DNA from 3 places in the Nonomuraea sp. NPDC005692 genome. Region 3 is predicted to be linked to each of the others. Evidence: predicted binding sites of a transcription regulator. Region 3 holds the regulator's gene; each other region holds the start of a gene.
What was found. The regulator HrcA, encoded in region 3, represses chaperone genes, less so after heat shock. The targets are predictions, from matches to a motif close to TTGGCACTCTCNNNNNGAGAGTGCCAA.
Positions count from the first base shown of each region.

Region 1: groES (co-chaperone GroES) is a predicted target of HrcA. The motif match lies at 3,914-3,940, and genes of this name have one in related genera.
Region 2: ABZ459_RS09020 (DNA starvation/stationary phase protection protein) is a predicted target of HrcA. The motif match lies at 2,665-2,691, and genes of this name have one in related genera.

Region 1 covers NZ_JBEXYU010000030.1:84,001-93,649, forward strand. The annotation lists gene ABZ459_RS40770 (sigma-70 family RNA polymerase sigma factor) at 1-363, opposite strand, end outside; gene ABZ459_RS40775 (AAA family ATPase) at 919-1,398, shown strand; gene groL (chaperonin GroEL) at 1,824-3,443, opposite strand; gene groES (co-chaperone GroES) at 3,513-3,827, opposite strand; gene ABZ459_RS40790 (NAD-dependent epimerase/dehydratase family protein) at 3,999-4,853, opposite strand; gene ABZ459_RS40795 (MarR family transcriptional regulator) at 4,958-5,455, shown strand; gene ABZ459_RS40800 (class I SAM-dependent methyltransferase) at 5,537-6,700, shown strand; gene ABZ459_RS40805 (hypothetical protein) at 6,896-8,704, shown strand; gene tsaD (tRNA (adenosine(37)-N6)-threonylcarbamoyltransferase complex transferase subunit TsaD) at 8,744-9,649, opposite strand, start outside.
Region 2 covers NZ_JBEXYU010000003.1:155,406-165,054, reverse strand. The annotation lists gene ABZ459_RS09035 (MMPL family transporter) at 1-81, opposite strand, end outside; gene ABZ459_RS09030 (TetR/AcrR family transcriptional regulator) at 216-809, shown strand; gene ABZ459_RS09025 (alkaline phosphatase PhoX) at 844-1,866, opposite strand; gene ABZ459_RS09020 (DNA starvation/stationary phase protection protein) at 2,117-2,584, opposite strand; gene ABZ459_RS09015 (helix-turn-helix domain-containing protein) at 2,701-3,393, shown strand; gene ABZ459_RS09010 (VIT domain-containing protein) at 3,390-5,915, shown strand; gene mmuM (homocysteine S-methyltransferase) at 6,449-7,315, shown strand; gene ABZ459_RS09000 (DoxX family protein) at 7,482-7,916, opposite strand; gene ABZ459_RS08995 (MarR family transcriptional regulator) at 7,997-8,452, shown strand; gene ABZ459_RS08990 (lysophospholipid acyltransferase family protein) at 8,503-9,210, opposite strand; gene ABZ459_RS08985 (alpha/beta fold hydrolase) at 9,358-9,649, shown strand, end outside.
Region 3 covers NZ_JBEXYU010000039.1:66,980-76,628, reverse strand. The annotation lists gene ABZ459_RS45745 (16S rRNA (uracil(1498)-N(3))-methyltransferase) at 1-362, opposite strand, end outside; gene dnaJ (molecular chaperone DnaJ) at 372-1,514, opposite strand; gene hrcA (heat-inducible transcriptional repressor HrcA) at 1,526-2,539, opposite strand; gene ABZ459_RS45730 (DUF456 domain-containing protein) at 2,696-3,559, shown strand; gene ABZ459_RS45725 (DUF3097 domain-containing protein) at 3,577-4,386, shown strand; gene ABZ459_RS45720 (DUF4870 domain-containing protein) at 4,383-5,015, shown strand; gene hemW (radical SAM family heme chaperone HemW) at 5,008-6,225, opposite strand; gene ABZ459_RS45710 (styrene monooxygenase/indole monooxygenase family protein) at 6,281-7,486, shown strand; gene ABZ459_RS45705 (glycoside hydrolase family 18 protein) at 7,550-8,794, shown strand; gene ABZ459_RS45700 (MOSC domain-containing protein) at 8,822-9,454, opposite strand; gene ABZ459_RS45695 (hypothetical protein) at 9,566-9,649, opposite strand, start outside.

The DNA.
Region 1 (9,649 bases), on a different contig from region 3:
GCGCACCGAGCTGCGCAGCGCGTCGGCCACCTTGTGCGAGGCGATCCCGAACACGAAGGACGCGAATGGCCGCCCCATGTCCCGGTATCGCGGCAGCGCGGACAACACCGCGATGCACACCTCCTGGGCTACGTCATCGGCAATGTGATATTGCCCTGAAACCCTGCCCAGCCTGGCGCGGCAATACCGCACCACCATGGGACGCAACTCCCCGAGCAGGGATTCGATCGCACTGCGATCTCCCTGCACGGCGAGGCTCGTCAGTTCCCTAAGGTCGGAGTCATCCGTCCGTGCCGGAAGTCTCGACGCGAGCCTTACCCCAATTTTGGCGTCGGCGACGCTTCCCTCGCTCACGATAGGCATGATGCCCGCACTGATCGGGCCTGTCCCCATGGCGAACGGCTACGGATTGGTCACATTGAAGCGACGATAACTAACAGTAATCAGTCGACCACACTAAGCCTTATAAGCTGACATAATGTTTCACCCCATAAGCCGAAATGCACGACAATTGCCAGACCCCGACGCTTAACCCGGACTGCCGGTTTACTCCAATAATCCACCTCTTCCCCCATTTTCCCCCGCCCCCACCGCCTTCCGCCCCACCAGCCCCAGCCGCATTTCCTCACCCCCGAAACCCACCAGCCCCCTCCCCGCACCCGTCCCACCCGCTCCCGGACCCGCCGGCCGGCGACGACCCACGCCGCCCCGCGAAAGCCACCGGGCCGCCCAAGGGGGTGTGTCCGAGGGGCGTCACAACGCTGTGATCACTTACTGGCGGCGGCAGGCAAGCGAGCCGAGCGGGCTTCCGTGGTCCGAGTTGCGGGGACTGCGGAAGCCCATGGCCGACGCCACCAGATCGCCGACGTGGGTGAGCTGAAGCCGGCCGAGGTCGGGACGGTTCGGTAGTCTCCTCCGATGGCGAAGATCCTGGTCACGGGGATGTCGGGAACCGGCAAGTCCACGGCGTTGGAGATGCTGGCGGCCCGGGGCCATCGCGCCGTTGACACTGATAGCGACCAGTGGAGCCACTGGGTGACCTTGTCGGACGGATCCACTGATTGGGTGTGGCGTGAGCCGGCCATCATTGACCTGCTCACCAACCACGGTGAGGGCGCACTCTTCGTGGCCGGCTGCAAGTCCAATCAAGGCCGGTTCTACCCGCACTTCGACCACGTCGTCCTGCTCAGCGCGCCCGCTGAGGTCATGCTTGCTCGCATCGCGACACGCACCAACAACCCCTTCGGCAAGCGCCCTGAGGAGCGTGAAGCCGTCCTGCGTGCCCTGGCCGACGTCGAGCCGCTGCTCAGGGCCACCTCCACGCTCGAGATCGACGCTTCTGCGCCGATCGACAAGGTCGTCCAGCAGCTTGAGGAACTCGCGCAAACGACGCCGTGACCGAAGGTTGCGGAGACAGGCGCACTCCGATCTCGCCGCTTCGAGGTTCGGGCGCAGGCCGCCAGGAGCTCCGTGAGGCGCTCAGCCGGGTGTCCCGGTCCAGCGTCTTGCGAGGCCGGACGGGCAGCTCTGCGGCGACGGCGTCGAGTCACTCGCGGGTGGGGACCGAGTCGGCGCCCTCGGGGAACTACTGCGCAGCAGGCCGTCGGTGTTCTCGTTGCAGCCTCGCTGCCATCGGCCGTCGGTCGCAGGAGACCGAGACGTCGGCGGCAGGGGGAAGACGCCGTGGGAGCCCAGTTCTGATCCCTGGTCCAGGCAAGAGATCGCAGCAGACGTGGCAGAGACGTGACGGTCTGGCTGAAAGCCGACGGCCCGCGCCGGAGGGAACCGGTGCGGGCCGTACGGGCGCGGGGGAAACAGGCGGGTCAGTGGCCGTGACCGTGGCCGTGGCCCTGGCCGGCGGCCGGAGCCTCCTCCTCGGGCTTGTCCACCACGAGCGCCTCGGTCGTCAGGAGCATGCCCGCGATCGAAGCCGCGTTCTGCACCGCGGACCGGGTCACCTTGACGGGGTCGATGACACCCTGGGCGATCAGGTCGACGTACTCGCCGGTGGCGGCGTTGAGGCCCTGGCCGGCGGGCAGCTCGGCGACCTTGTGGGTCACCACGTAGCCCTCCAGGCCGGCGTTCTCGGCGATCCAGCGGGCCGGCTCGACCAGCGCGCGGCGCACGACGCCGACACCGGTGGCCTCGTCGCCGGTCAGGCCGAGGTCGTCGAGCTCCTTGCCCACGTGGATGAGGGCCGAGCCACCGCCGGAGACGATGCCCTCCTCGATCGCGGCGCGGGTCGCGGAGATCGCGTCCTCGAGGCGGTGCTTCTTCTCCTTCAGCTCCACCTCGGTGGCGGCGCCGACGCGCAGCACGCACACACCGCCGGCGAGCTTGGCCAGGCGCTCCTGCAGCTTCTCGCGGTCCCAGTCGGAGTCGGACTGCTCGATGGCAATCTTGATCTCCTTGACGCGGTCCTCGATCGCCTGCTGGTCGCCGGCGCCGTCGACGATGGTCGTGGCGTCCTTGGTGACGACGACGCGGCGGGCGGTGCCGAGCACCTCGAGGCCGACGTGCTCCAGCTTGAGGCCGACCTCTTCGCTGACGACCTGGCCGCCGGTGAGGATCGCCATGTCCTGGAGCATCGCCTTGCGGCGGTCACCGAAGCCCGGGGCCTTGACGGCCACGGAGGTGAAGGTGCCGCGGATCTTGTTGGTGACCAGGACGGCCAGGGCCTCGCCCTCGACGTCCTCGGCGACCACGAGCAGCGGCTTCTTGGTCTGGGCGACCTTCTCCAGCAGCGGCAGGAAGTCGGCGATGGAGGAGATCTTGCCCTGGGTGAGCAGGATGTACGCGTCCTCCAGGACGGACTCCATGCGCTCGGGGTCGGTCACCATGTAGGCCGACAGGTAGCCCTTGTCGAACTGCATGCCCTCGGTGAACTCGAGCTCCATGCCCATGGCGTTGGACTCTTCGACGGTGAGGACACCGTCCTTGCCCACCTTGTCGAACGCCTCGGCGATCAGCTCGCCGATCTTGGCGTCCTGGGCGGAGATGGTGGCGACGTTGGCGATCTCCTTCTTGTCGCCCACCTCGCGCGCGCTGGCCAGCAGCCGGTCGCTGATCTCCTTGGCGGCCTTGTCGATGCCACGCTTGAGCGACAGCGGCGAGGCGCCGGCGGCCACGTTGCGCAGGCCCTCGCGGACCATCGCCTGGGCCAGCACGGTGGCGGTGGTGGTGCCGTCGCCCGCGATGTCGTTGGTCTTGGTGGCTACTTCCTTGGCGAGCTGGGCGCCGAGGTTCTCGTAGCGCTCCTCCAGCTCGATCTCACGAGCGATGGTCACACCGTCGTTCGTGATCGTCGGCGCACCGAACTTCTTGTCGATGACGACGTTACGGCCACGCGGGCCGAGGGTTACCTTCACGGCGTCCGCGAGGGCGTTGACACCGCGCTCAAGCGCGCGACGGGCGTCCTCGTCGAACTGCAGGATCTTCGCCATGCTGAAAGTCCTCTCCTGGCGTCGAAAGCCCCGGGCCCTCAAGAGCGCCCGGGGCTCGACACAACCGGCTTACTTCTCGATGATCGCGAGAACGTCGCGGGCGGAGAGCACCAGGTACTCCTCGCCGCCGTACTTGACCTCGGTGCCGCCGTACTTGCTGTAGAGGACGACGTCGCCCTCGGAGACGTCGAGCGGAATACGCTTGTCGCCGTCCTCATCCCAGTTGCCGGGGCCCACCGCGAGGACCTTGCCCTCCTGCGGCTTCTCCTTGGCGGTGTCCGGGATGACCAGACCGGAAGCGGTGGTCTGCTCTGCCTCAAGCGGCTGAACCACGATGCGGTCGCCGAGCGGCTTAACGGGAACCTTGGTGGCGGTCGTCACGATCGGACCTCCCCTTCAGATTTGAATGATCTAGAAGAGGCGACCAGCGGGGCCTGCCGTCGCGGGTGTCAGACCTGCCTCGTCGCACGTTGGCACTCTCAAGGTGAGAGTGCCAACAGGAAACATATGCAAGAGGGCCTTGACAGTCAACACGAACGCGTCTGCTCAGAGCGATCAGACGTAGGAGCCCTCGGTCAGATCGGCGACGACACCGGGCCGGGAGGGGTTCCAACCGAGCTCGGCGCGCGTGCGTGTCGCGCTGATGCGCTGGCCGAGCGCCAGCGCCTCGGCGAAGCCCGCTCCCAGCGCCTGGGCCGCCTCGGCCAGCGGCCAGGGCTCGGCCTGCGGCTTGACGCCCGCGGACCGGGCCGCCGCCTCGGCCACCTCGGCGACCGGCACGGCCTCCTCGCTGATGCCGTGGTAGACGCGGGCGCCGCCCTTCTCCAGGACGGCCACGACGAGCTCGGCCAGGTCGTCGACGTGCACGAACGTCCAGGTGTGCGGCTCGCCGCCGGCGGTGACGTACACGCCGGCGCCGCGCTCGGCGGCCTGCGCGCGCATCAGGGCGGGGATGCCGCCGCCGCGCCCGTGGACGACGCCGGGCCGGATCACCGAGCCGCCGCCGTCGATGACCAGCTGCTCGATCTCGTGCCGGTACGCCACGAGCGGAATCGGGTCGGCCGGGCTGTCCTCGTGCCCGTCGGCGGTGGCGCCCAGCACCCACACGCCGCTGGTGAAGACCACCTTCCGGCCCGACGCGGCGAGCACGCCGATCGCGGCGAGGTCGGCCTCCTTGTCGCCGCCGAGCTGGGCGGCGACCACGATCGCGTCGATGTCCGGGGTGATCGCGGCGGCCAGCCCCGCGACGTCGGCCAGGTCTCCGTGACGCTCGTCGGCCACGCCCGGCACGCGCCGGGACCCGTCGGCGGCCGGCCGCACCAGGACGGCCACCTCGTGCCCCTGCTCGGCCAGCCGCTCGACCACCGCGCCGCCGATGTACCCCGTCGCGCCCAGCACCAGCACCTTCATGATGATCCTACCTCGAAAATTTCTACGTTGAACATTTCGACGTTGAGGACAGTACCGCACGATCCCAAACATTTCAACGTCGAAGCTTTGGTAGGGTGAGCCTCGTGGATGACGCGGTGGACGTGATTCTCGGACAGTGGGCGCGGACACGGCCCGACGTCGACGTGTCCCCGATGGGTGTGATCGGCCGGGTCTCGCGCGCCTCGCGCCTGCTGGAGCGCGGCGTCAAGGACTTCCTGGCCGAGCACGGGCTGGAGGCGTGGGAGTTCGACATGCTGGCCACGCTGCTGCGCAGCGGCGCCGATGCCACCATGTGCATGAAGGACCTGTCAACGTCGGCCATGGTCAGCCCTGGGGCGCTCACCAACCGGATGGACCACCTGGTCCGGCGCGGCCTGGTCCACCGCTGGCCGGCGCCGCACAACCGGCGCATGACGCTGGTCGCCCTCACCGACGAGGGCAGGAGGGTCGCCGACGAGATGCTCGTCCTGCACGCCGCCAACGAGGAGCGGCTGCTCGCCGGGCTGTCCGAGGGCGAGCGCGAGGCCCTGGCCGGGCTGCTGCGCAGCCTGCTGGTGTCCCTGGGCGACACTTCCCTATGAGCGATCCCGAGTCGTGAGCGGCCCCCGGTTGTGAGCGGCCCCGAGTTGTGAGCGATCCTGAGTTGTGAGCGGAGTGCGTACATGGATCTCGACGCCTTCGGCGAGCTGCTGACCCCGCGCGGGCAGCGGGCGCTCGCCGAGGCCGCGGAGCTGGCCGGGACCGATCCGGTCGCGGCGGCGACCAGGCTGCGCCGCACCTACGACGCGGCGCTCACCTCCGCCGCGCTGACGCAGGCGGCGCTGCGTGAGCGCGCCGCGGCGAAGTTCGGCGCGGACGCCGCGGTCATGTACTTCACCCCGCACGGCCTGGAGCAGTCCACCCGCCGGGAGGTCGCCGACCACCGCGCCCGGCGCATGGGCGGCGGGCGGGTGATCGACGCCTGCTGCGGAGTGGGCGGCGACCTCCTCGCGCTGGCCCGCGCCGGCTGCGCCGTCGACGCCGTCGACCTCGACCCGCTGACCGTCGCCGTGGCGAGCGCCAACGCCGACGCGCTCGGGCTGGCCGACCGGGTGCGGGTGCGCGTGGGCGACGCGGCGCTGGTCCGGCCCGAGGAGTACGACGCGCTGTTCGCCGACCCGGCCCGGCGCAGCGGCAAGGGCCGGACGTTCGATCCCATGGCCTACTCGCCGCCCTGGCCGGTCGTGCTCGACCTGGTCGCGCGGGCGCCGCGGGCCTGCCTGAAGGTCGCCCCCGGCATCCCGTACGAGTTCATCCCCGAGGGCGCGGAGGCCGAATGGGTCTCCTACAAGGGCGAGGTCAAGGAGGCCACCATCTGGACCGGCTCCCGGACCGGCCCCGCCCGGCGCGCCACCCTGCTGCCCGGCGGCCACACCCTGGCCGCCACCGGGGCCCAGGCCGCCGTCGGCCCGGTGGGCCGCTACGTCTACGAGCCCGACGGCGCCGCGATCCGGGCGCACCTCGTGGGCGAGGTGGCCGAGATGATCGGCGGACGCCTGCCCGACCCCATGATCGCCTACATCACCGCCGACGAGCCCAGGCACACCCCGTGGGCCTCCGGGTACGAGGTGGACGAGGTCATGCCGTTCTCGCTGAAAAAGCTCCGCGCGGCTCTCCGTGAACGGCGGATCGGGAATGTCACCATCAAGAAACGCGCGTCCGCGATCGACATCGAACGCCTGCGCGCCGATCTCCGGCTTTCCGGCGAGAACTCGGTCGTCATTATCCTGACCCGCATTCTCGATAAGCCTTCAGTTATCATCTGCAACCCCATCCCACCTGCCTGAACAATCCAAAGCGGTCATTCTTCCGCTAAATACGATCTTTCACTTCGACGCCGCCTGACCTTGATCGAAGGGCTAAGGTGGACGGGCGGGAGTTCTCCCCCTTATGCGGTAACCCGCGTACTCGCCCTTTCATCTGCAAACCGGACCTATCCCACCGCTGCGCGGCAGACCGTCGGCGAGCGAAGGAGCCTTTCGGTGGACCATTCCAACCACACCACCCTTCTTCAGGCAGGCGGCCAGTCCGCCATCTCCGAGAGGATGCGAGACCTCCTCGCGCGCGCCGCCCAGGACCATGTCTACGAGCAGCGCACCCAGGGAGCCGTGCTCGACGAGATCCGCCAGCGTCTTGAAGGCATGGAGTGGCTGCTGCGCGAGGTGCGCGAACGCGAGCTCGGCGGCCTGAGCGGCACCCTCGAGGCGGTGAGCGGGCGGCTCGACGACATCACCGCCAAGCCGCCGATGTGGGCGGAGGGCCTGGCCCAGCACGTCGAGGCCGTGCGCGACCACGTCGACGCCGTCGGGGAGAAGATCGGCCACGTCGACGCCCGGGTCGCGCCGGTGGCCGAGCTGCCGAGCCTGTGGGCGGATCTGGGCACCGTGGGCGAGGCTGTCGACGAGGCGCTCAACCGCCTGCAGTCGGTGCTCGACACCACCGACGGCATCACCCAGAACATGTCCGACTTCGCCGCCAAGCTGACGCAGCTCAACTCCAGCATGGAGGCCGCGGCCAGCCGTTTCACCCGGCTCGACAAGTCGGTGGCCGACCTGTCGGGCCGCGCCGAGCGGGTCGAGAGCGTGGTCGGCGAGCTGGCCGAGAGCGTCGCGGCCACGTCGCAGCAGGTCGCCGTCAAGATCGACGCGGCCGAGCAGCGCCTGACCGGCCGGCTCGACGACACCGACCTGCACATCGCCGCCCGCCTCGACGAGGCCGACAAACGCCTGGCCGGCCGCCTCGACGAGACCGACGAGCGGCTGACCCAGCGCCTGAACGAGCGGCTCGACCGCGCCGACGAGCGCCTGGCCGCCAGGCTCGACGAGGGCGACCAGCGGCTCACGGTCCGGCTGGCCGACGTCGAGCAGCGGCTCACCGCCCGTCTCGACGAGGCCGACCAGCACCTCGCCGTCCAGCTCGGGGAGAGCGAGCTGCGGCTCAGCGGGCGGCTCGACGGCGTCGACTCCCGGCTCGACCGGGTCGAGGGCCGGCTCATGGGCCTCGACACCCGGCTCACCGGGTTCGACGGCCGGCTGGAGTCGGCCGACGAGTGCCTGGCCGACATCGACACCAGGCTCGACGGCGTCGACGGCCGCATCAGCGGCGTCGACAAGCGCCTCACCTCGGTCGACGGCCAGCTCGGCGGCCTCGGCAAGCGCATGGGCACCATCGACGGCCACCTCGTCCGCCACGACGACCGCTTCGACGCCCTCGACGGCCGCCTGAGCGCGCTCGACGACCGCGCGTCGGCCACCGACCAGCGCCTGGCCGAGACCGCCGTGCGCAGCGAGGGCCGCTTCAACAAGCTCGACAACCAGATGGAGTCGATCGACGAGCGGCTGGTCGAGGCGGAAGAGCACCTGATCACCCGGTTCGACACCCTCGACGGCCAGTTCAGCGGGCTCGACAGCCGCTTCAACGGCCTCGACACGCACCTCAACGGCCTGGCCGCCCGCGCCGATCAGGCCGGCGAGCACCTGGAGTCGGTCGACGACCGCATCGAGGCCATGAACCAGCACGTCAGCCAGCTCCCGGCCGCCCTGGCCATCCCCGAGCGGGTCGGCGAGCTCATCGAGTCGCAGGCCGGCGCGCAGGCCGACCGCCTGTCGGCCGCCGCCGACGCGCTCACCGAGCTGGTGCGTTCCCGGCCCGACCGCGACGAGCTGAGCGAGACGGTCAGCGGCATCGTGCAGCCGGCCACCGACGACCTCACCAAGCGGCTGGCCGCGCTGGAGGAGACCATGCTGGCGCTGGCCGAGGCCCTGCTCCGGCCCACCAGGACGAAGGACTGAGCACCGCTTGGCGGCGGGGGGACGCCCCGCCGCCAGGGCTCAGACGTGGACCGTCGTGATCGGCAGCGACGAGTCCGCCGGGATCTCCAGGGTCGAGGGGGTGATCCCCGCCGCCACCAGGTCGGACCCCAGGGCGGCGACCATGGCCCCGTTGTCGGTGCACAACCCCGGCCGGGGCACGCGCAGCCGCACGCCCGCCGCGTCGCAGCGCTCCTGGGCCAGCGCCCGCAGCCGCGAGTTGGCCGCCACGCCGCCGCCGATCAGCAGGTCGTGCACGTCGTACTTCTTGCACGCCTGCAACGCCTTGCGGGTCAGCACGTCGACCACGGCCTCCTGGAAGGAGGCGGCCACGTCGGGCACGTGGATCGACTGCCCGGACGCCTCGCGCGCCTCGACCCAGCGGGCGACGGCGGTCTTGAGCCCGGAGAAGGAGAAGTCGAGCGTGCCGTCGTCGATCTTGCCGCGGGGGAAGGTCACGGCCGTGCCGGAGCCCTCGCGGGCGGCCCTGTCGATGTGCGGGCCGCCGGGGAAGGGCAGCCCGAGCACCCTGGCCACCTTGTCGAACGCCTCGCCGGCCGCGTCGTCGACGGTCGAGCCGAGCGAGATGACGTCTTGGGCCACGTCGGGCACCAGCAGCAGCGAGGAGTGGCCGCCGGAGACCAGCATGGCGATGCACGGCTTGGGCAGCGGCCCGTGTTCGAGCTGGTCGACGGCCACGTGGGCGGCCAGGTGGTTGACGCCGTAGAGCGGGACGCCGAGGCCCAGCGCGTACGACTTGGCGGCGGCCACGCCCACCAGCAGCGCCCCGGCCAGGCCCGGCCCGGCGGTGACGGCGATGGCGTCGATGTCGGAGAACTTGAGCCCCGCCTCGGCCAGCGCCGCCTCGACGGTGGGCGTCATGGCCTCCAGGTGGGCGCGGGAGGCGACCTCGGGCACCACGCCGCC
Region 2 (9,649 bases), on a different contig from region 3:
GCGGACGAGGAGGTGGCCCAGCCTGCGCAGCGGCGGCTCGGTGGCGGCGCGCGGGCCACGGGTGGCGACGTTCACGGCCACGCGGGCACCGCCCGCGCAGGGCCCGATGGGCAGGTTCGCATGGGATCTCCCGATGAAACTCGGTAAACTGCTCGTGTTTCGCTGTCGAGACCAGAAATACAAGTAAATGCTCGTATTTGTCAACGAGGTGACCCATGCCTGAACGCGCGGTCCGCAGGCAGGCGCGCGGCCTGAAGCGGATGGCCGAGATCCTCGACGCCGCGGAGTCGGTGATCGCCGAGATCGGCTATCCGGACATGACGACGAACCAGGTCGCCGCGCGGGCCGGGCTCTCCCCCGGGTCGCTGTACCAGTTCTTCCGGAACAAGGAGGAGATCCTGGACGGCCTGGTGTCCCGCTACACCGACGACCGGGACGAGTTCTGGGCGGCCCGGCTGGCCGCGGTCACCCCGGACGTCCCGCTGGAGGCACTGGTGGGGCAGCTCGTGGACGAGAGCGTGGCGTTCAAGGCCGAGTCGCCGGCGTACTGGTCGCTGCTGTACGGGTCGGCCACCGGCGACCGGCTCGCGGCGGCCGGGCAGCGTATGCACGCCTCACTGGCGCAGCGGATCGCGGCGCTGCTGCGGCGGCGTTCGCCCGGCTTGCCGCAGGAGCGGGCGCTGCTCAACGCGACGATGGCGCTGGCCATGGTCAAGGCGGTGCTGCCCATGCTGGGACCGGCGACGCCGGAGCGCGGCGCGGAGCTCGTGGCCGAGCTCAAGCTCATGCTGGTCCGCTACCTGACCTGAGCCCGGGGCCCGGTCTGCGCCCGAGAGGGTGTGGTCAGGGGCGGAAGGGGCCGCGGACCTCGAAGGTGTGGCCCTCGGTGCGGCCGCGCCTGGCCGAGAAGTAGAGCCGGTCGCCCCTCGGCGAGAACGCCAGCCCCGTGAGCTCGGCCCCGTCGTGCCCGGTGAGCCGCAGGAACGGTGTGACGGCCCGGTCGGGCGCGATGACGTCGATCTCCGTCGTCTCCCTGGCCACGTAGAGGTCGCCCGAGGGGGCGGCGGTGATGGCGCGCACACCCTCGCACAGCCGGTCGAGCGTGGAGGTCTGCGCGTCGTAGGCCCACAGGCCGGTGTCGCCCTTGGTGGTGAAGTAGCAGACGCCGCCCGCGTAGTGGCAGCCGTCGCCGCCGTCGAAGTGGCGGGCGTCCTCGACCTGGTGGCGGGCCGCGGTGAGCAGCGCGGCCGGGGACGGCACCGGCCGCCATCCGCCCGAGGCGCACAACACCTCCAGCGTGCCCTCCGTCAGGTCGCCCCAGTCGCCGGGACGGAAGCGGTAGAAGCAGCCGTCGTGCTCGTCCTCGGTCATGTAGACGACGCGCCGCTCGGGGTCGCAGGCGGCGGCCTCGTGCCGGAAGCGGCCCATGGCCAGGCGGGGGCGGGCCGCGCGGGCGCCGTAGGGGTCGCACTCGAAGACGCGGCCGCGGTCGCCGAGCTCGCACGACAGCCAGGTGTGCCACGGCGTGGCGCCGCCCGCGCAGTTGAGGTCGGTGCCGGACAGGATGCGGTACGCGTCGGCGACCGTGCCGTCGGCGCGGAAACGCACCGCGGAGGCGCCGCCGAGCAGGGGCAGCTCGGAGTTGGAGACGTAGATCCAGCCGGCGCCGTCGGGGAAGCAGGCGCCGCCGTCGGGCGCGGCGTGCCAGGTGAGCCCGGCCACCTTGTCACCCGACCGGGCCACCACCCGGCCGGTGAAGCCCGGCGGGAGCGCGAGCCCGTCGGCGGACGCCGGCGTGAGCGGCCCGTACGGGCTGATGCCGCCCTGCAAGAGCGGGCCCGTGCGGAGGAGAGTCTTGTGGGACATCGTGGGGCCTCCCTCTAGGTGCCACGCTAGTCGACCGCACCGACATGAATGGCAAGGACTCGTGACATCAAACTCTGCGCAAACCCCGCGCTCCGTCGTGGCGCGGGATCGCCGGCGGCCCCTGGACGATGCGTGACAGTCCGTACCCACTGGGGCGAAGATCGCCCACCTTGGGGGCGGGCACGCGAAAGCCCGGGCACTGTGGTCGTGCCCGGGCTTTTCGGATGGTGCGGCCGGCGGCCGCGCGCGGTCAGCGCTGGGCCTGGAACATCCAGTGCTGCTTGTCGATGTCCTGCGTCACGGCGATGAGCAGGTCCTGGCTGACGGGGTCGGCCTCGTCGGTGGCGCGGATGCGCTCGTACATGCGCTTGCTGATGCCGTCGAGGATGTCGGTGACGGTCGCCACGACCTTGCCGTCCTCAAGCCAGCCGCGCTCGGGCTGCTGGAGCTGGGTGGACTTGGCGACGGTCGCCGAACGCCCGTCGGGGTTCACGCCGAGGGCGACCGCCCGCTCGGCGATGGTGTCCATGTGGGTACGGGCCAGGTCGGTCAGCTCGTCGAGCTGGAGGTGAATCGGGCGGAAATGGGCGCCGACGAGGTTCCAGTGCGCCTGCTTGGCGATCAGCGACAGATCGATCAGATCGACCAGGGCGCCCTGCAGGGCTTCGGCGACAGTGTTCTTGGCTTCACCCGAGAGCGGACCGGTGATCGTAGCCATGTCGTATTTCCTCCCCTTCAGTGGTGCTTATGCCTGGTTACAACGTCATCCGCAGCTGGATTCTTCCGATCTTTCCATCATTGACAGTGTAATAGTGACAGTGTCATTGTGGAGGTATGAGCGACACCTGGACCATCGGCGAGCTGGCCGAGCACGCGGCGCAGGCGCTGCGCGCGGGCGCCCAGCCGGTCAACGGCCGGGTCCGCGACGTGCCAGGGGAACGCCTGATCAGGTGGTACACCACCATCGGCCTCGTGGACCCGCCCCTGACCCGGCGCGGCAGGATCGCCCGCTACGGCCGGCGGCACCTGCTGCAACTGGTGGCCGTCAAGCGCATGCAGGCGGAAGGGCACTCGATCGCCGAGATCCAGACGGCGCTGGCCGGCGCGACGAACGCCACGCTGGCGGCGGCCGCCGGTCTCGCCGACGTGCCGTCCGCGGGTGAGGGGCGGGCGGTTCCTCGTCCTCCGCTGGACGGCCCGCCCTTCGCGGGGCCCGCGTCCGTCACCGCGACGACGAACGGGACCTTCGGCGGCCAGCCGGGCGGGCGGGCCGGAGGCGAACCGGGCCGCGAACGCTTCTGGGCCGAACGGCCGGGCCGCCGCGCCCCGGCCGAGAGCGAACGGCCCGGCGGCGCTGGCGCGGAAGGCGAGCGCGCCGGAGGTGGGCCGGTCGCGGGGGTCGTGCTCGCGGACGGTGTGCGGGTGATGTGGGACGGGGGGCGGCCTCCGTCCGAGGACGACGTTCAGGCGGTGCTGGCGGCGGCTGGGCCGCTGCTCGCGGTGCTCGTAGAGAGGAGACTGCTGTGAAGATCACTTCGCTGGAGCCCGCACGGTGCCTGCCGGTGCCGGACGCCGGGTTCGGCGCGCTGCTGACCGAGCGCGGAAACCTGCCGCTGGACAGCGTGGACGTGCACGCCGACATCGCCGGGCTCGTCGCCGGGGTCGAGGTCGAGCAGGGGTTCCGCAACCCGTTCGACGTCACGCTGGAGGCGACCTACGTCTTCCCGCTGCCCGACCGGGCGGCGGTGACGGGGTTCAGGATGGAGGCCGACGACCGGGTCGTGGAGGGCGTGCTGAAGGAGCGCGGCCAGGCCAGGGCCGACTACGACCAGGCGCTGCGCGAGGGCAGGCGGGCGGCCATCGCCGAGGAGGACCGGCCCGACGTGTTCACCATCAGGGTGGGCAACATCCTGCCCGGCGAACGCGTCTCGGTCCGGCTGACGATGAGCCAGCCCCTCCCCTACGAGGACGGCGCGGCGACGTTCCGGTTCCCGCTCGTCGTGGCCCCGCGGTACGTCCCTGGCACCCCGCTCGACGGCGAACCGGCGGGCTCCGGGGTGGCGCCGGACACCGACGCCGTGCCCGACGCGTCGAGGATCACGCCGCCGGTGCTGCTGCCCGGCTTCCCCAGCCCCGTACGGCTCTCGCTCACCGCCCGCGTCGACGCCTCCGGGCTCGACCTGCGGGAGCTGGCCTCCAGCCTGCACGTGGTCGAGGAGGACGGCCACACCGTGCGCCTGCGTCCGGGCGAGCGCCTCGACCGCGACTTCATCCTGCGCCTGTCGTTCGAGGCGTCCACGTCCCTGCAGTTCGACGGGCGGGGGACGTTCGCGCTCACCGTCGTCCCACCCGCCCTCCAGGCCGCCCGCGCGCCGCGGGACGTGGTGCTGGTGCTCGACCGTTCGGGCAGCATGGGCGGCTGGAAGATGGTCGCGGCGCGGCGGGCGGCGGCGCGCATCGTCGACACGCTGACCGCCCACGACCGCTTCAACGTGCTGACGTTCGACTCGGTGGTCGAGGCGGCGTTCGAGGGGCTGGTGGAGGCGTCCGACCGCAACCGGTACCGCGCGGTCGAGCACCTCGCGCGGGTCGACGCGCGCGGCGGCACCGAGCTGCTCGAACCGCTCCGCCGCGCCATCGCGCTCCTCGGCGCGCCCGGCGGCAGGGAGCGGGTGGTGGTGCTGGTCACCGACGGCCAGGTGGGCAACGAGGACCAGATCCTGGAGCAGGCCGGCGGCGCGCTGTCGGCGATGCGGGTGCACACGGTCGGCATCGACCGGGCGGTGAACGCCGGGTTCCTCGGCCGGCTCGCCGGGCTGGGCGCCGGCCGGTGCGAGCTGGTCGAGTCCGAGGACCGGCTCGACGCGGCGATGGAGCAGATCCACCGCAGGATCGGCGCGCCGCTGGTGACGGACCTGTCCCTGAAGGGGCTGGAGACCGAGCCCGGCACGGTGACCCACCTCGGCTCGATCTTCCCGGGGGTGCCGCTCCGTGTGTACGGACGGTGCCGCGAGGGCGCCGAGGCCGTCACCGTGCGCGGCACGTCGGCCGAGGGGCCGTGGGAGGAGCGGGTCACGGGGGTGACCACCGACAGTCCAGCCCTCCGTGCCGTCTGGGCCCGCGCCCACCTGCGTGAGCTGGAGGACCGGTACGCCATGGGCGAGCACGGCCTGGAGTCGCGGATCGTCGAGGTCTCGCTGGAGAACGGCGTGCTGTGCCGGTTCGCGGCGTACGTGGCGATCGACACCAGGCAGGTCGCGGAGGGCGCGCCCGAGCACCGGGTCATCCAGCCGGTCGAGCCGCCCAGCGGGTGGGAGCTGCCGCCGAACCCGTCCATGGGCGGGGGGTTCGTGGCGCAGGCGATGACGATGGCGCGGCCCGCGAGCGCTCCCCGCATGATGCCGCCGGCCCCGTCCTCCTTCGACCAGGGCTTCTCTGCGCCGCCTCCGCTCGGCGTCCCTTCCCCGGCCGACGCCCCCTTCCCGGCCCCGCCCCTCGCGGGCGGTCCTGCCGGTCCCCCGCCTCCCGTCCCCGGCGGCGGGACGCCGTCCGCGCCCGGTTCCGGTGGCGGCCCTGGGTCCGGGGCTTCGCCCAAGTTCGCGCCTCCGTCGTCGCCGCGCCCCGCGCACCGGCTGGAGTCGGTCAGGCCGCAACTGCAGGTCGAACTGGACCGGCTCAAGGCGATGCGCGTACCGAACGCGCTGTACCTGGCCGACCTGGGCTCGCGTCTGGCGGCGCTGGCGGCGTATCTGGGCGGGAACGAGGTGCTGGCGGCGCTGGCCCGCGACCTGGAAGCGGCCGAGCGTCCCGGCACGGACATCCGCGCCCTGCACGACCACGCCGTCCAAACCCTGGCCACCCTCACCGGCACCCCCGCCGACCCCACTCTGCCCACCCCGCCGGAGGACCCCATCGCCCCAGGCGACCCGCTCCCCAAGGACGGCCCGCTGGCCCCAGGCGACCCGACCCCTCCCGACATCCCGGGCTCCTCTCCCGCAGCCGACCCCGACCCCGGCAAGCGCCGCCGCCCCTTCTGGAAACGCAGCTGACGCTCAGCTGACCCCGGCAGCGCTGTGCCACCCCGCAGCGCTGCCACCACCATCCAGAGACGGCCCGACGCGGAAGCGCACCGCAGCGCCCCACCCTCCAACGGCTCAACCGCCCAGCAGCCCAGCGGTCCGGCGGTGCGCTGGTGGGGTGTGGCGACTCGGCGGGTAGCGGGGCCGGTTGGGCTGGACCGGACTTGACGGCATCGGTGTTTCCAAAAAACACCGTTTCCATCAAAGGCGGGAAATCCGGATTCTTCGCCGATTTACTGCTTAATCATCCCGACAACCCGCGATCCCCGACGTGACGGGCCTTACGGTGGGCACTCAAGGACCGGCGGCATCCCAGGACGAGCCCCCGCGCCGCGAACGACCCGGCACACCCGCGTACCGGCGCACGAATGAGCTCCGCACCCCCACGACCCATTATGAATTCCACGCCCGGCGATATCTCAGCCGCGATATTCAGGCGTCCCAAAGAAAAGGCGTGTCATTCCCATGTGCCACCATCCCCCGCGGCCTCCTATTCTGGACGGGTGAGCACACTCGTCCTGGACGGCGGCCTGTCCACCCATCTGGAGTCGCTCGGCGCGGATCTGCGCGACGAGCTCTGGTCGGCGCGCCTGCTGCTGGAGCAGCCCGAGCTGATCAGGCGGGTGCACGCCGACTACTACGCGGCGGGCGCCGACGTGGCGACCACGGCGAGCTACCAGGCCACCATCCCCGGCTTCCAGCGGCGCGGGCTCGACCGGTCCGAGGCCGAGCGGCTGATCAGGCTGTCGGTCGAGCTGGCCGGGCAGGCCCGCGACGAGGCCGGTCGCGGCCTGGTGGCGGCCTCGGTCGGCCCCTACGGCGCCTATCTGGCCAACGGCGCCGAGTACACCGGCGACTACGACCTCGACGAAGAGGGCCTGCTGGCCTGGCACCGTCCGCGCTGGGAGATCCTGGCCGCCGCCGGCGCCGATCTGCTGGCCTGCGAGACCATCCCGTCCTACGCCGAGGCGCGGGCGCTGGCCGGGCTGCTGGCCGCCACGCCGGAGGTCAAGGCGTGGGTGAGCTTCTCCTGCCGCGACGCCGAGCACATCAACGACGGCACCCCGATCGACCGGGCCGCCGCGCTGTTCTCCGGAAACCCGCAGGTGGTGGCGGTCGGCGTCAACTGCACGGCGCCGCGGCACATCCCCGGGCTGGTCGCCCGGCTGTCCGGCGGACTGCCCGTCGTGGTCTACCCGAACTCGGGCGAGACGTGGGACGCCGAGCGGCGCCGCTGGCTGGGCCTGTCCGACCCGGTGGAGTACGGCCTGGCCGCCAAGGAGTGGGAGCGCGCCGGGGCGTCACTGATCGGCGGCTGCTGCCGTACGACGCCTGAGCACATCAGGCAGATCCGCGCCCACCTGACCTGACGCCCGGCGAGACGTCACCGGCACGCCGGAAGCCCCGGCCCCCTACGAACGGCGTCCGAAAGGGGAGAGCCCGCAGGCACGCCATGCCGAGCCGCGGGACCCTCGCGCACGCCGCGCCGGAGGCGTGGGCGCGCGAGGGTCGCGAGCGGCCGTAACGGGCGGGCCGCTACAGCTGGGCGGTCGCCGGAGCCGTGGTGCGGCGACGGCCGAGGAGGGCGTCGAGCGCCAGGGCGCCGCCGCCGGTGAATCCCACCGCCAGGCTCGCCGCCGCCAGCGCGAGGACGAACTCGTAGCCTCCCTCACCGGCCCCGAAGCCGCTGGAGCCGTGGACGAACACGATCGCCCCGATCATGTCGAGGGCCAGCAGCGTGCCCGCGATCGGCAGGGCGGCGCCGAGGATCAGCGCGATGCCGCCGACCACCTCCAGCACAGCCACGGCCGGCGCGGCCACTCCGGCCAGGGGGATGCCCGCGGACTCGAAGAACTTCGTGGTGCCCGCGATGCCCATGTCGGCGAACTTCTGGTAGCCGTGCACCAGGAAGATCACCCCGATGGCGATCCTGGCCAGCAGCAGGGCGATGGGACGCGCCTGGTCGATCATGGCTCCTCCAAGGGAGTCGTTCAGATTTGAACAACCACTCTACCGGTAGTTCAAATCTGAACAACAAGTACACTTGGGACGTGACGGACACCCGCTGGCTCGACGAGACGGAGATGGCCGCCTGGCGCGCCTTCCTGTCGGCCTCCCACCTGCTCGAACGGCGTATCGAGGAGCAGCTCAAGGCCGCGGCCGGGCTGACGCACCCGCAGTACGAGATCCTGGTGCGGTTGTCGGCCGCCCCCGAGCGCCGGATGCGCATGACCGAGCTGGCCCGGGGCGTGGTGGTGTCCAAGAGCGCGCTGACGTACCAGATCACGCAGCTGGAGAAGGCGGGGCTGGTGGAGCGCGCCACGTGCCCGTCCGACGACCGCGGGGTGCTGGCGGTGCTCACGGACGCGGGCGAGCGCTGTCTGGAACGCGTCGCCCCCGGGCACGTGGAGGTCGTGCGGGACTACCTGATCGACCGGCTCAGCCGCGCGGAGCTGACCTCACTGACCAGCGCGATGACGAAAAGCGAACAGGCCCTCAGGAGCTGACCGCGAAGGCGAGCGGGCCCAGGTCTGATCGAAGAAGCGAACAAGCGCCCTCAGGAGCCGGCCTTGGCGGCGGCGCGGCGGGCGCGTTCCATCTCGACCCGGGCGCTGGCGGCGTACTTGTCGACGTATTCCTGGCCGGACAGCTCCATCAGCGCGTACATGATCTCGTCGGTGACCGCGCGCAGGACCAGCCGGTCGTCCTCCATGCCGTAGTAGCGGGAGAAGTCGAGCGGCTTGCCGAACCGGACGCCCGGCCGGATGCCGAGCTTGGGGAACAGCCGCCCGGGCGGCATCATCTCGTACGTGTTGACCATCGCCCACGGGATGACCGGCACGCGCGACTCCAGCGCGAGCCGGGCCACGCCGGTCTTGCCCTTGTAGAGGCGGCCGTCGGGCGAGCGGGTGCCCTCGGGGTAGATGCCGAGGACGTTGCCCTCGCGCAGGATGCGCAGGCCGGTGCGGAGCGCGGCCTCGCTGGCCTTGCCGCCGGAGCGGTCGATCGGCACGGTGCCGACGCCGCTGAAGAACAGCCGGGTGAAGAAGCCCTTGATGCCGGTGCCGGTGAAGTAGTCGGCCTTGCCGAGCGAGATCACCTTGCGGCGGATCTGCAGCGGGCCGAAGAAGTGGTCGGCGAAGGAGAGGTGGTTTCCGGCCAGGATCGCGGGCCCCTGCTTGGGTACGTTGTCCCCACCCTCCGTCCACGGACGGAAGAGCATGAGGATCGGCTTCAAGATGGCCTTGACCACCCAGTAGAACACCCGGTCACCTCTTCCCCAGGACATCGTGATTGAGCAGAGTCATCTTCCCATCCTTGGCGAGATGCAACTACACCAGCTCTCGCACAATCACCCCCGAACGTGCGACGATCGGGCAGTTCCGGGATGAAATTGCGTCAAGGAGCTGTTATGCCGCTCATGCCAGGCGCGGAGCCCTACCACCACCGAGCGGGTCAGGTCGGTGTGCTGCTGTGCCATGGGTTCACCGGCACGCCGCAGTCGCTGCGGCCCTGGGCCGAGTACCTGGCGGGCCATGGGGTCAGCGTCTCGCTGCCCCGCCAGCCCGGGCACGGCACCACGTGGCAGGAGATGAACCGCACCCGCTGGGAAGACTGGTACGCCGAGGTGGAGAAGGCGTTCGCCGATCTCCAGGGGCGCTGCTCGGAGCTGTTCGTGGCGGGCCTGTCACTGGGCGGCTGCC
Region 3 (9,649 bases):
ATCTTGTCGCCCTTCCACTGCGTGATGCTGCGCGAGGCGGCCCAGGGGACGATCACGTCGACCCCCACCTCGGTCATCATCTCGACGGCCAGCTCGCCCCTGTCGCCCTTGGGCAGCCCCTGGACGACCACCAGCCGCCGCGCGGGCGGCTCGACGGTGTAGCGGGCGAGCACGTCGAGCGCGAGGCCCTCCTTGAACACCTCGCGCACCACGCACTCGGCGACGTCGCCCGCGCCGTTGGTCAGGTCGACCCGCTCGCCGGCGCGCAGGCGCCGCACGGAGGCCGCGTGCCGCCCCTCAGGCCCGTCGAGCGTCAGCTCGGCGCCGTCGAGGTCCTCGGCGAGGAACACGGGGACGGTCACGGGTGATCGTCACCTGCCGTTGAAGGCGTCACGCAGGCGGGAGAAAAAACCCTGCTGGCCCGGGGCGAACTTGCCCGGCGGCCGCTCCTCTCCACGCAACCTCGACAGCTCGCGCAGCAGGTCCTCCTGCGTCTGGTCGAGCCGCATCGGTGTCTCGACGTTGACGTGGATGAGCAGGTCGCCCCTGCCGGACTCGTTGAGCCGCTGCACGCCGCGCCCGTACATGGTGATGACCTGGCCGGACTGGGTGCCGGGGCGCACGTCGATCTCCTCGGAGCCGTCGAGCGTCTCGACGGCGAGGATCGTGCCGAGCGCGGCGGCCGTCATCGGGATCTGGACCGTGCAGTGGAGGTCGTCGCCGCGCCGCTCGAAGATCTCGTGCGCGCGCTCGACGATCTCCAGGAAGAGGTCTCCGGGCGGGCCGCCGCCGGGGCCGACCTCGCCCTCGCCGGCGAGCTGGATGTGGGTGCCGTCCTCGACGCCCGCGGGGATGCGGACCTTGATCGTACGGCGGGTGCGCACCCGGCCGTCGCCCGAGCACTCCTGGCAGGGGTGGCGGATGATGCTGCCGAAGCCGCCGCACTGGGGGCACGGCCGCGAGGTCATGACCTGGCCCAGGAACGAGCGGGTGACCTGGGAGATCTCGCCGCGCCCGCTGCACATGTCACAGGTGTCGGGGTGGGTGCCGGGGGCCGCGCCGGCGCCGTGGCACACCTCGCACAGCACGGCGGTGTCCACGACCAGCTCGCGGGTGGTGCCGAACGCCGTCTCGCGCAGGTCGAGCTCGACCCTGATGGTGGCGTTGCGGCCCCTCCTGGCGCGCGAGCGCGGCCCGCGGGTGCCGCCCGCGGTGCCGAAGAAGGCGTCCATGATGTCGCTGAAGGGGAAACCCGCGCCGAAGCCACCGGCGCCCGCGCCCGCACCCGCGCCGCCGCCGAAGGGGTCGCCGCCCAGGTCGTACATCTGGCGCTTGTTCGGGTCGGACAGCACCTCGTAGGCCTGCGTGATCTCCTTGAACCGCTCCTGGGTCTCAGGATCGGGGTTCACGTCGGGGTGCAGCTCGCGGGCGAGGCGGCGGTAGGCCTTCTTGATCTCGTCCTGACTGGCGTCACGGCGCACCCCGAGGGTGGCGTAGTAGTCGCTGTTTGCCACTTATCGACCTCTTAAGATGCAGCCAGGATCTGGCTGACGTAGCGTGCCACCGCGCGTACGGCGCCCATCGTCACGGGGTAGTCCATCCTCGTGGGACCCAGCACGCCGAGCCGGGCCAGTTGGTTGTCGCCAGAACCGTATCCGGTTGCGACGATGGACGTGCCGCGAAGGTAGGGGTTTTCCGAGCCGATGCGCACGGTGAGCGCGGACGGGGTGTCTGTGGAAGTCTCGCCGAGCAACCGCATGAGCACGACCTGCTCCTCCAGCGCCTCCAGCACGTCGCGCAGGCCGGTGGCGAAGTCGGCGCCCGCGAGATTGGCCGCGCCGGCGAACACGATCTTCTCGTCATGGCGTTCGACGAGGGTTTCGAGCAGCACCGACAGGATCGTGGCCACGGCGGGCCGATCCTCGGCGGGCAGCCGCTCGGGCAGGTCGGCGACCAGCTCGGGGACGTTGCCCAGCCCGCAGCCGTCGAGGCAGGAGTTGAGCACCGCGCGCAGATGGGCGATGCGGTCGTCCTCCACCACCTCGGGCAGCTCGATCACGCGCTGCTCGACGCGCCCGGTGTTGGTGATCAGCACGAGCATGACCCGCCGGTCGTTGAGCGGGACCAGCTCGACGTGCCTGACCGTGGAACGGGTCAGCGTCGGGTACTGCACGACCGCGACCTGCCTGGTGAGCTGCGCGAGCAGCCGCACGGTGCGGAAGACCACGTCGTCGAGGTCGACCGCGCCGGCGAGGAAGGTCTCGATCGCCCGCCGCTCGGCCCCCGACAGGGGCTTGACCTGCGAGAGCCGGTCGACGAACAGGCGGTAGCCCTTGTCCGTCGGCACGCGGCCCGCGCTGGTGTGCGGCTGGGTGATGTAGCCCTCCTCCTCCAGAGCGGCCATGTCGTTCCTGACCGTTGCCGGGGAGACCTTGAGGTTGTGGCGCTCCGCCAGCGCCTTGGAGCCCACCGGTTCGTTGGTGGACACGTAGTCTTCGACAATGGCGCGGAGCACCGCAAGCTTCCGATCGTCGAGCACGTGCTCACCTCCTGCCTCTGCCTAACAGGGAAACGACAGGTCTAGCACTCCGTGTTCCCGAGTGCCAAGTGTACGGCTCTCGCCCACAAGGTGCGATAACACCAGGTCCCATCCTGTTGCTAGCGACTTACAAGCGACAGGCCTCACACTTGCCGCATGACCGACAATTCCCAGCCCCCGCAGTACGGACCGCCCCAGGGGCAGGGTCCCTACTACGGTCAGCCGAACCAGTACGGTCAGCAGCCGTACCAGCCCCAGCAGTACGGCCAGCCGCCCTACCAGCAACAACAGCCGCCCGCCCAGTACGGCCCCCCGCCCGGGTACGGCCAGCAGAACCAGTACGCCCAGCCCGACCAGTACGCCCAGCCCGACCAGTACGCCCAGCCCGACCAGTACGCCCAGCCCGACCAGTACGGCGCCCACAACCAGTACGGCCGGCAGCCGCAGTTCCCGGCCAGGATCGACGGCAAGGCGATCAAGCCGCGCCTGTGGTGGATCGCCGTCGTGTGGGCCGTCGCCGTCGTGCTGGGCGTCGTGGGCGTGGTCGTGTTCGCCGGCGGCGTGCTGAGCAGCGTCACGGACACGGCCCCGACGACCACGTTCGCGGCGGGCGAAAGCGTGAAGGTCGCGATCGACCCCGCCAAGCGCCCGGCCGTCTACATCGCCACCGACACGCGGGTCAACTACCAGTGCGAGATCTCCGGCGGCCCGGCCCAGGCCAGGCTGGTCAAGGTCTCCGGCACCCAGACGCTCAGCGCCGGCGGGACCACCTGGCAGCAGATCCTCGCCGTCAACGCCCCCGCCAAGGGCGACTACCAGCTGACCTGCGCCACGCAGGAGGAGTCGTCGGCCCGCTTCGGCGTAGGCCGTGACCTGCTCTCCGCGGCGGGCGGCATGTTCGGCGGGGTCGCGGCCCTGTTCCTGTTCCCCGGCGCCGGCCTGCTCATCGGCATCATCGGCACCGTCGTCATCCTCGTACGGCGCAGCGGCGCGCGTAAGCGCCTTGCGGTCAGCGGGTGATTTGCTACGGTCCCCGTGTGTACGAGGGTGATGTGCTGGCGGGCAATTGGCGGCGGCCGGGCAAGGGCAAGATCCCGAAGGTGCCCGCCGAACTCGACCTGGTCGTGGAGGACGCCGACAGCGGCTTCTGCGGCGCCGTGGTGGCCTGTGACAAGGAGGCCGTCACCCTTGAGGACCGGTTCGGCAAACGCCGCCTGTTCCCGCTGGCGCCGGCCGCGTTCCTGCTGGAGGGCAGGGCCGTGACGCTGGTGCGCCCGGCGGCCGCGGCCCCGGCGGGGCCCAGGCGCAGCGCGTCCGGGTCCATCGCCGTGGAGGGGCTGCGGGCCCGGGTCGCCAAGGAGAGCCGGATCTACGTCGAGGGCGTGCACGACGCCGCGCTCGTGGAGAAGATCTGGGGCCACGACCTGCGCGTCGAGGGGGTCGTGGTCGAGTACCTGGAGGGCGTCGACGACCTGCCCGCCATCGTGGCCGAGTTCGCCCCCGAGCCGGGCCGCAGGCTGGGCGTGCTGGTCGACCACCTGGTGCCGGGGTCGAAGGAGAGCCGGATCGCGGCCCGGATCACCTCGCCGCACGTGCTCGTCGTGGGTCATCCGTACATCGACATCTGGCAGGCGGTCAAACCGTCCGTGCTGCGCATCCCGGGGTGGCCCGACGTGCCGCGCGGGGTGCCGTGGAAGGAGGGCGTGCTCGCCGCACTGGGCTGGCGCATGGAGCCAGCGGACGCCTGGCGGCGCATTCTGGGCGCCGTCTCGTCCTACACCGACCTGGAGCCGGAGCTGCTCGGCCGGGTCGAGGAACTGATCGACTTCGTTACGGAGGCATCATGAGCCAGGACCCGCCGCCGCCCGCCGACGACTCCACCCCTTACGTCCCGCCTTCCGACGTACCCCGCGACCAGGGCTCGGGCCCACAGCTCGGCTACGGCCAGCAGCCGGGCTCCCAGCCCGACTACGGGCGGCAGCCGCCAAGCGGCCCCGGTCCGCAGCCCGGTCCCATGCCCTCGCCGCCCCGTTACGTGCCCCCGCCGCCGGGCTACGGCCAGCCCCCCGGCCATGGCCAGGCCCCGGGCTACGGGCAGCAGCCGGGCTACGGCTACCCCGCCGGGCCGTACGTGCCCGGCCGGTTCGGCCCGCGCCGCGGCAGCGACGACACCACGATGGCCATGCTCTCCCACCTGCTGGGCCTGCTGGTCTCCTGGATCGGCCCGCTGATCATCTACCTGATGAAGAAGGACGAGTCCCCCTACGTCAGGGACCAGGCCGCCGAGGCCCTGAACTTCCAGATCACCATGTTCATCGGCTACCTGGTGGCGACCGTGCTGACGATCGTGCTGGTCGGCCTGCTGCTGTTCCCGATCGTGTGGATCGTGTCGCTGATCTTCCACGTGCAGGCGGCCATCGCCACCAACCGGGGCGAGAACTACCGCTATCCGTTCGCCATCCGCCTGATCACATGAGCTCGGTGATCAGGGCGTCGGCCAGCAGCCGCCCCTTGAGGGTGAGCACCATCCGGCCCGCCCTGAACGGCTCGGGCTCCAGCAGCCCGCGCGCCAGCGCGCTGGCCACGGACGTGCGCGCGCCGGGGGCGACCTCGGCGAGCGGGTAGCCGGAGACCAGCCGCAGCTCCAGCATCAGCCGCTCGGCGGCCCGGTCGTCGTCGGTGAGCACCTCGCGCGCGTGCGCGGGCGAGGTGCCCGCCGCCAGGCGCTGGGCGTAGGCGGCCGGGTGCTTGACGTTCCACCAGCGGGTGCCGCCGACGTGACTGTGGGCGCCGGGGCCGGCGGCCCACCAGTCGCCGCCGGTCCAGTAGAGCAGGTTGTGCCGGCAGCGGGCCTGCTCGGAGGTCGCCCAGTTGGACACCTCGTACCAGCCGAAACCGGCCTCGGTCAGCATCTTCTCGGCGATCAGGTAGCGGTCGGCGGCGACGTCGTCGTCGGGCATCGGCAGCTCGCCGCGCCGGATCCGGGCCGCGAGCCTGGTGCCCTCCTCCACGATCAGCGAGTACGCCGACACGTGGTCGGGCCCGGCCTCGATCGCGGCGGCCAGCGAGGCCCGCCAGTCGTCGTCGGACTCCCCCGGCGTGCTGTAGATCAGGTCGAGGTTGACGTGCTCGAACCCGGCCGCCCGCGCCTCCTTGACGGCCCGTGCCGGACGGCCCGGCGTGTGCCTGCGGTCGAGCACCTGCAGCACGTGCTCACGCGCGCTCTGCATGCCGAAGCTGACCCGGTTGAAGCCGCCCTGGCGGAGTTTGTCGAGGTAGGCGGGGTCGACGGACTCGGGGTTGGCCTCGGTGGTGACCTCCGCCCCCGGCCGCAGCCCGAACTCGGCGTCGATGGCGGCCAGGACGCGCGCCAGGTCCTCGGGAGGCAGCAGCGTGGGCGTCCCGCCGCCGAAGAACACCGTCTCCACGGGCAGGTCGGCGTCGCCGAGCACGCGCCGGGCCAGGCGCACCTCCGCCACGACCGTGTCGGCGTAGTCGCGATGGGAGGCGCCGGGCCCTAGCTCGGCGGCGGTGTAGGTGTTGAAATCGCAGTAGCCGCAGCGGGTGACGCAGAAGGGCACGTGCACGTAGAAGCCGAACGGGCGCTCGCCGAGCCCGCGCAGCGCGCTGTCGGGCAGCTCGCCGGAGGCGGGCGCCGGATCGCCGTCGGGCAGGGTGGATGGCACGTCATCCAGTGTGCCTGCTCACGGGTGTGCTCCGAGCCATCGAAGGAGGCGGCACATGACGGGCGTCGGAATCGTGGGCGCGGGGATCTCCGGGCTGACGCTGGCCCTGCGACTCCAGCAGCTCGGCGTCGCGACCACGCTCTACAGCGAGGGCGACGCGGCCGACCTGGGCCGTGGGCGGCTGCCGAACACGGTCGGCAGGATGGGCCGCGCGCAGGACCGCGAGCGGGAGCTGGGCAGCCTGCACTTCCTCGACCCGGGCTGCCTGCTGGTCAGCGGCAGCCTCTCGATCAAGGGCGATCCGCCGCTGGAGTTCACCGGCCGCGTGACGGAGCCGTTCCACGGGGTCGACTTCCGGGTGCTGCTGCCTGCGCTCATGGACGACTACACGAGCAGGGGCGGCCACCTGGTCGTCGATCCCCTCCCGCCGGACGCCGGCCAGGTCGCCCGCTGGTCCCGAGGGCACGAGCTGATGGTGGTGGCCACCGGGCGGCGCTCGGTGCGCGAGCTGTTCCCGCGCGTTCCGGCGTGGTCTCCGTACGAGGCGCCGCAGCGGATCCTGGCCGCCGGGCTGTTCCACGGGTTCGATCCGGGGCCGGCCTTCGGCTTCAACATCTCGCCCGACTGCGGCGAGATCCTGTGCATGGCGATGATGACGCGGTCGGGCGTGCGGGGCGGCGTCCTGGTCGAGGCGATCCCCGGCGGGCCGCTCGACGTGCTGGCCCGGGTGCCCGCCGACGAGTTCTGCAAGACGCTGCTCGCCCTGCTGCCCGAGCACGCGCCGCGCCTGGCCGAGCAGCTCGATCCGGCCGCGTTCGAGCTGCTCGGGCCGGAGGACCTGCTGCAGGGCGCGATCACGCCGGTGGTGCGCGAGGCGGTGGCCGAGTTGCCGGGCGGCGGCGTGGCGCTGGCGCTCGGCGACGCCTGGGTCACCAACGACCCGATCACCGGGCAGGGCGCGAACCTGGGCTCGGCCTGCGCCTGGATCGCGGCCGACGCCGTCGCGGCGGGCGGGCCGTACGACGCGGCGTTCGCGCGGGAGACGGCCCGGCGCATGTGGGTGGCGGCCGAGCCGGTCGTCGCGTGGACGAACGCCTTCCTGCGGCCTCCGGCGGAGCACGTCCTGACGCTGCTCGCCGCCGCCGCGACCAGGCAGGAGGTGGCCGATCTGGTGCTGTCGCTGTTCGGCGACCCGGCGCGCGCGTGGCGGCTGTTCTCCAGCGCCGAGGAGGTGGCGCGCGTCGTTGACGGCACGGGGTGACGGTTCTACGATCGCGTCAACTTATAGGAAAGTTTCTTATAAGTTCACCCCCCAGGAGCGCCCGTGAAGAAGATCCTCCTCGCACTCTCGCTCTTACTCGGGCTCACGGCGGTGTCCGCGCCCGCCGAGGCCCATCCCGGATTCAAGCGGGTCGCCTACTTCATCCAGTGGGGCGTGTACGGGCGCAACTACCACGTCAAGGACGTGGACACCAGCGGCGCCGCCGCCAAGCTCACCCACCTCAACTACGCCTTCGGCTTCGTCAACGCCGAGGGCTCCTGCTACTCGGCCGACCCCTGGGCCGACTGGCAGCGCCCGGTGCCGGCCGAGCAGAGCGTGGACGGCGTCGCCGACCAGCCGGGCCAGACGCTCAACGGCAACCTCAACCAGCTGCGCAAGCTCAAGGCCAAGCACCCCGGCCTCAAGGTGCTGATCTCGCTCGGCGGCTGGACCGGGTCCAAGTACTTCTCCGACGCGGTGCTCACCGCCGAGTCGCGGTCCGCGCTGGCCCGGTCGTGCGTCGACCTGTGGCTGCGCGGCAACCTGCCGGGCCTTGAGCCGGGCGCGGGCGCCGGCGTGTTCGACGGCGTCGACCTGGACTGGGAGTGGCCGGGCTCGGCGGGCAACGACGGGAACGTGATCAGGCCCGAGGACCGGCGGAACTTCACCCTCTTCGTCGAGGAACTGCGCGCCCAGCTCCGGGCCTTCTCGGCGAGCTCCCAGCTCACGGCCTTCCTCCCGGCCGCCGCCGCGAAGATCGACGCCGGGTTCGAGGTGCGCCGCGTGTTCCGGTCGCTCGACTTCGCCACCGTCCAGGGGTACGACCTGCACGGCACGTGGGAATCGCGGACCGGGCACAACGGGAACCTGTTCAACGACCGCCGCGACCCCAACCCCGTCAGGTACAGCGTGGACCAGACCGTCCGCGACTACCTGTCGCGCGGCGCGCCCGGCCGCAAGATCGTCGTGGGCGTGCCCGCGTACGGGCAGGGCTGGACCGGCGTGACCGGCGGCGGCGACGGCCTCTGGCAGCCCGCGACCGGACCGGCCGCCGGCAAGTGGGGGCCGGGCAGCGAGGACTACAAGGACCTGGCGGCCAAGCCCGGCAAGCGCTACCGGGACCTGCGCACCGGCGCGATGTGGCTGTACGACGGCAACGAGTTCTGGTCCTACGACGACCCGGCGTCGCTGCTGCAGAAGGCGGCCTACATCCGGCTCAAGGGGCTGGGCGGCTCGATGATGTGGTCGATCGACCAGGACGACGCCCGCGCCTCCCTCACCTCGGCCCTGTACTCCGTCCTGCGCTAGACGGGCGCCCGGCCGGGTGGACGGTCTCTAGCCGCCCGCCCGGCCGGCCCGCGCGGCCATCTCGTCCCACTCCGGGTCGTGGCCGGGGACCGCGAGCACCCGGGCCAGCGCGTCGGTGTCGCCGTGGCGGGCGCGGAAGGCGTCCGCCACGGTCATGCCGGTCTCCGGGCGCGAGACGATCTCCACCTCGTCGCCCGCGCCCAGCTCGCCCAGCTCCACCACGGCCAGGTAGGCGCCCGGCCGCGCGGCGCGGGTGAAGCGCTTGAGCCAGCCCGGCTCGTCCATCCAGTTGCGGAACACCACGCAGGGGATGCGCGGGCCGGTCACCTCCAGCAGGGCGCTGCCGACGCGCCACCGCTCGCCCACCAGGGCATCGTTGACGTCGAGGCCGGCGGTGGTCAGGTTCTCCCCGAAACGGCCGTCGCGCAGGTCGCGGCCGAGCTCGCCCTGCCACCAGTCGTAGTCTTCGCGGGCGTAGGCGTAGACGGCGTGGGTGGGGGCGCCGTGGTTGGGCGTGTCGGCCCGCTCGTCGCCGGCCAGGCCGTTGCGCAGCACCGCCACCCGGTGGGGCACGGCCCGCTTGTCGATCGCCGTACGGCCGAGCTTGCCGGCCCATTCCGCATCGGACGACAGCCCGACGTTGACGGAGAGGATGCGCATGCCGCGACGGTAGCGGACGGACAGGCACGTGACGCACCGATTTTTCCGCTTTTCTCAGCCCATCGACGCTGAAGAACGAATATGTGCCCATTCGGCCTGTTCGCCGAGCCGTCACCCGCGCCTGTCGCCCGGCTCCGGCGCCACCCGGGCGAGCTGGGAGTCGGCGTCGAACCCGGCCAGTTGTAACAGGGTCTC